DNA from 2 places in the Paenibacillus sp. 1-8 genome. Region 2 is predicted to be linked to the other one. Evidence: riboswitches for the same ligand, from Rfam matches in the RefSeq annotation. Region 2 holds a riboswitch; the other holds the start of a gene.
What was found. Region 2 has a riboswitch for ZMP and ZTP ahead of AC0WRU_RS22720 (TIGR01440 family protein). Riboswitches for the same ligand answer to the same signal wherever they lie in the genome.
Positions count from the first base shown of each region.

Region 1: it holds a riboswitch for ZMP and ZTP, as region 2 does, so the genes downstream of both, AC0WRU_RS04555 (bifunctional 5,10-methylenetetrahydrofolate dehydrogenase/5,10-methenyltetrahydrofolate cyclohydrolase) here and AC0WRU_RS22720 (TIGR01440 family protein) in region 2, are expected to answer to the same signal.

Region 1 is NZ_CM149995.1:983,595-985,985, forward strand. It holds gene AC0WRU_RS04555 (bifunctional 5,10-methylenetetrahydrofolate dehydrogenase/5,10-methenyltetrahydrofolate cyclohydrolase) at 1-830, opposite strand, end outside; ZMP/ZTP riboswitch at 944-1,028, opposite strand; gene desA (Delta(5) desaturase DesA) at 1,247-2,302, shown strand; gene AC0WRU_RS04565 (sensor histidine kinase) at 2,375-2,391, shown strand, end outside.
Region 2 is NZ_CM149995.1:4,942,409-4,944,799, reverse strand. It holds gene AC0WRU_RS22730 (manganese efflux pump MntP) at 1-436, shown strand, start outside; gene AC0WRU_RS22725 (low molecular weight protein arginine phosphatase) at 522-1,106, shown strand; ZMP/ZTP riboswitch at 1,185-1,266, shown strand; gene AC0WRU_RS22720 (TIGR01440 family protein) at 1,549-2,136, shown strand; gene AC0WRU_RS22715 (serine hydroxymethyltransferase) at 2,265-2,391, shown strand, end outside.

The DNA.
Region 1 (2,391 bases), 1.5 Mb from region 2:
TCAATCGCTTTGAGCAGATTTTTGTACAAGATGGCAGTCGTTAATGTGCCGACACCGCCGGGAACCGGAGAAATCGCATGTACCTTTTCCCCAACGTCCGAAGCGGCATCCCCCACTATTTTTCCCTCCAGCGTCTCGTTAATTCCTGCATCCACCAGAATCAGGCCGGGATGGACCATATCCTGCGTAATCACATCAGGGCAACCGACTGCCACGAAAGCAATGTCCGCATGACTTAAATGCTCTGCAATATCACGGGTGCCTGCATGACAGGCGGTAACGGTGGCATTTTCTCTTTGCAGCATGTGAAAAAGGGGGAGTCCCACCGTCTGTCCTATGCCGACAAGGGTGACATTTTTGCCTGCCAACGTGTGACCGTAATGCTTGAGCAGCTCGATACAGGCTTGAGGGGTAGCGGGATACAATCCGGCTTCACCTGTAACGGTAGCCAGCTTGTTACCTGGGGTAATTCCATCAATATCCTTGTACGGGGCGATGGATTGTTTAATGACGGAGGCGGATAGATGCTGGGGAAGAGGCAATTCCAGCATAATACCATGTATATGGGAGGCTTCATTCAGGCTGCCGATCAGGTGAAGGAGTTCGGCTTCGCTTACATGGCGGTCAAAGGTATGAAGATGAAAGGAGATGCCCAGCTTCTCTGCTATTTTCTGCTTGGTCCGGGCGTAGTAGGCAGAGGCAGGGTCGCCTTCTACCAACAGTGTTGCCAAATGAGGGAGATGCCCTTGCTGTTTCATTTGTTCTACCTTGGTACGGATCGTTGCATACACTTGCTCAGCTGCTTCTTTGGATTTCATAATGATGGCCATAGTTCGAACCTCCTCTAAATTTATCGCATAATGGAATCAACAGGGTGTTATGGTCTTTTAAAACGAAAAAAAGTATTTGCACAAGGTCGTCACGACAGACGAATCCTCTGCAAATACTTCTCCCAGGCGAACGGCACGCTTTCATTGTATGCTCCCTCGTGGTTGATTCCACTGACTTCGCCAGTCACATACAGCGTTATATATCTTATATTTTAGCAAATAATCTTCCGAAAAGAAAGCCGTGAACATTTGGCAAAGAGGTCATGTTATTTGTCTATATGACAAATGTCATACTCCCGAACTGACGTTTATGACTACATCGAACACAGGTATCCCCTTATACTGAGTTAGATCAACATGTACGCCTGACGAGATCAAGGTACAGGCGTCATTTTAAAGGAGGATCAACATTAAGTATGACACAACTCCCATTAGCCCAATTGAAAAAAAATATGGCTCCCTATGAGAAAATAAACACGAAATCGAGCGTTCTGCAACTCATTAATACCCTGGGTCCACTGATCCTGCTATGGTATGCCGCTTATCTTAGTCTGTCAGTATCGTATTGGCTGACCCTTCCGATTACTATTATTGCTTCCGGGTTTGTTATACGAACGTTTATCATTTTTCATGATTGCGGTCATCAATCGTTCTTCAAAAGCCGCAGGCTGAATGACATTGTGGGCACGATTACAGGTGTTATTACACTTTGCCCGTATGACCAATGGAAAAATAGCCACGCGATCCACCATGCAACCAGCAGTAATCTGGACAAACGAGGTACAGGTGATATGTGGGTGCTTACGGTGGAAGAGTATCTAGAAGCTTCTGCAGGGACACGACTGGCTTATCGTATATACCGGAGTCCATGGGGGATGTTCGGACTCGGTCCGATCTACACTTTTTTGATTTCCTATCGCTTTAACACAAAGAAGGCAAAACGCAAGGAAAGAATAAATACGCATGTAACGAATATATCTCTAGTTTTATTGTATGCACTGTTGTGCTGGGCTATCGGTTGGCAAGCTTTTGTTTTGGTACAGGCACCTGTTTTTTTTGTATCGGGTGCGCTCGGTATCTGGTTGTTTTACGTACAGCATCAGTTTGAGGATTCGTATTTTGAACATGATGAAGAGTGGAGCTATATTAACGCAGCCGTAGAAGGCAGTTCTTATTATAAGCTTCCTAAGGTGTTGCAATGGATTACAGGTAATATCGGTTTCCATCACGTTCATCATTTGAGTCCGAAGGTGCCGAATTACAATTTGGAGAAGGCGCATGATGCCACCCCGCAGCTTCAAAAAGCGACGACTATCACGGTGAGCACAAGTCTGCAATCTCTGAAGTTCCGGCTTTGGGATGAAAGCACGAAAACCTTTTTGTCCTTTAAACAAGTGAAGCCGTTGCTCAGCAAACGTGCTGCCGTTACGAAACCCGTCCCTACACCTGTTGTGAGCACGGAAAGAAAATAACTTTGTACGAAACGCGGTATGATAAGATAAGGAATATAAGCTGAATTAGTGAAATGATAAAGGGTGGGCAGGATGCAAAAATGGTATCA
Region 2 (2,391 bases):
GCTGCGGATCAGCACGGTCATTGGCTTTTTTCACATACTGATGCCATTGCTGGGTATGTTCACAGGCCATTATATGAGTTCTTTACTGGGTCATGTGACGACCTATTTTGCAGGGGGATTGCTTATCCTTTTGGGCGGGCATATGGTGTATAATTCCTTCAAGGGTGACGGGGTACAGGTGCTGGACCATCGTTCGCCCCTGGGGCTTTTACTATTTTCGCTTGGGGTGAGCGTCGACTCCTTTTCTGTCGGGGTATCACTGGGCATGTTCCAGAGTGATCTGGTGCTGACCGTTCTGACGTTTGGCTTTTGCGGCGGAGCGATGGCAATGCTGGGACTGCTGTTAGGCCGCAAGGTCAGCCGCAATCTGGGAGACTATGGAGAAGCGGTGGGCGGTGCTATTTTACTGGCGTTCGGCTTTATGTTTATGTTTTGATTTTGGGGCAGACAGTGTAAAATAAATACAGGATTTTAGTAATCCTCTGTTTATATATTTTTTCAACATACGGGGGGTGAAGACGTTGAAACATATCTTATTCGTATGCACAGGGAACACCTGTCGCAGTCCAATGGCTGAAGGGATGCTGCGCAAGCTGTCTGCTGAGCACGGGCTAGGGCTGGAAGTGCGCTCGGCGGGAGTAGCTGCGATGGAAGGCACGCCCATTTCCCGACATGCAGAGGCAGTGCTACGTGACCACAATGTCTCGGATCAAATCACCTCAACTCCTTTGAACGGTGGGCTTGCCGAGTGGGCACATCTGATTTTAACCTTGACCCAAGGGCATAAGCAGCACGTCATTCAGCGCTTTCCCCAAACGGTGGGCAAAGTGTTTACGCTCAAGGAATATGTGGAGGACCGGGATTCGGTGCTGAATGATGTACAGGAGCTGGATGGTCTGTACGCTTCGCAACAACTGATGGGTTCATTGGGGCAGGAGCTTTCGGCACGGGAGCGTGAGCGAATGATTGAACTGCGTCAACGTATTCCGGGTTTTGATATTTCCGATCCGTTCGGCGGGTCGCGTGAAGATTACGATGTCACGGCTGCGGAAATCCGAACGGCGCTACACAAGCTGGTGGACAAGCTAAAGGCCTTGTCCGAATAAAGTTTGTATCACTCATCTATTTTGTACGGGATCTGTTGATTTTCGGCTGTTAATCCGTTAAGATAAGGTGGAAAAACAAGAATCCGGTGTAACTGGCGACAAAAGTGGGGTTAACCACGATGGAGCACCGGATATACGGCCGGTCGCCTGGGCAAAAGAGCAAATCCACATAGGCTGTGGACTGCTCTTTTTTCGTATATGAGCTAGGTTCGGCCTTCAGTGACCTTCCGTCCGGACAAATGGCTATTATTCTTCCGCATACTGTTACTTCGGGTATCCAAACCGAAAGGGTCCTTTAAGCGGTTTTTCCATATTTCCTGCTCGAAATCCGATTCATCGGCTATAATATAGTCAGATTGTGATATCAGGAGAGAGTGTGTTGAACATGGGGCATAAGCCTGTGCCTAGTCTCTGTGAGGCTGTTCAACCAAAGGAGGTTCCAATGGTAGGACAATTGGATCATGAGGTTACGCTTGAGGCACAGACCGCTTCTGTCGTGAAGGAAATCGCAGAAGCAGCCAGTCTCAAGGCTGGTCGCCTGTTGGTTATCGGCGTAAGCACCAGTGAGGTGGCGGGAAGCCGGATTGGCACGGCGGGAGCGCTCGATGTGGCGCAGCAATTGCTGGCTGGAGTGGAATCTGTTCGCAGGGCGTACGGTTTTGATGTGGCGTTTCAATGCTGCGAGCATTTGAACCGTGCGCTGGTGGTTGAACGAGCCGTGCTGGAGCGGCTGGGACTGACGGAGGTCGCCGCCGTTCCCGTCCGTACGGCAGGCGGATCTATGGCCGCCGTCGCCTATCGTGCGCTGGAAGATGCGTGTCTGGCGGCGAATGTACAGGCGCATGCGGGGGTAGATATTGGTGAGACGCTGATCGGTATGCATTTGCGACCGATTGCCGTTCCGTTTCGTCCAGGCCTTCGCTGGATTGGCGAAGCGCGTGTGACGGCGGCGTTCACTCGTCCTCCGCTCATTGGCGGACAACGAGCAGTGTATAGTCTGGAGCAAGAAGGCGGCGGAAGCTGCGACTAGCATTTGTATTTTGGCTTGGACTGCATGTTTGTACTGATCTTTTTTGCATTGATGATGAGGTACCCAACAGAGGAGCAGGCGCTTGCCTGTATACCTGACAATTGACCATGGAGAGGGAGTAATCAATCATGATGGAACATCTGCGTAAAAGTGACCCGGCAGTGCTGGAAGCAATGGGACTTGAACTGAAACGACAACGCCACAATATCGAGCTGATCGCATCCGAAAATATCGTCAGCGAAGCGGTAATGGAAG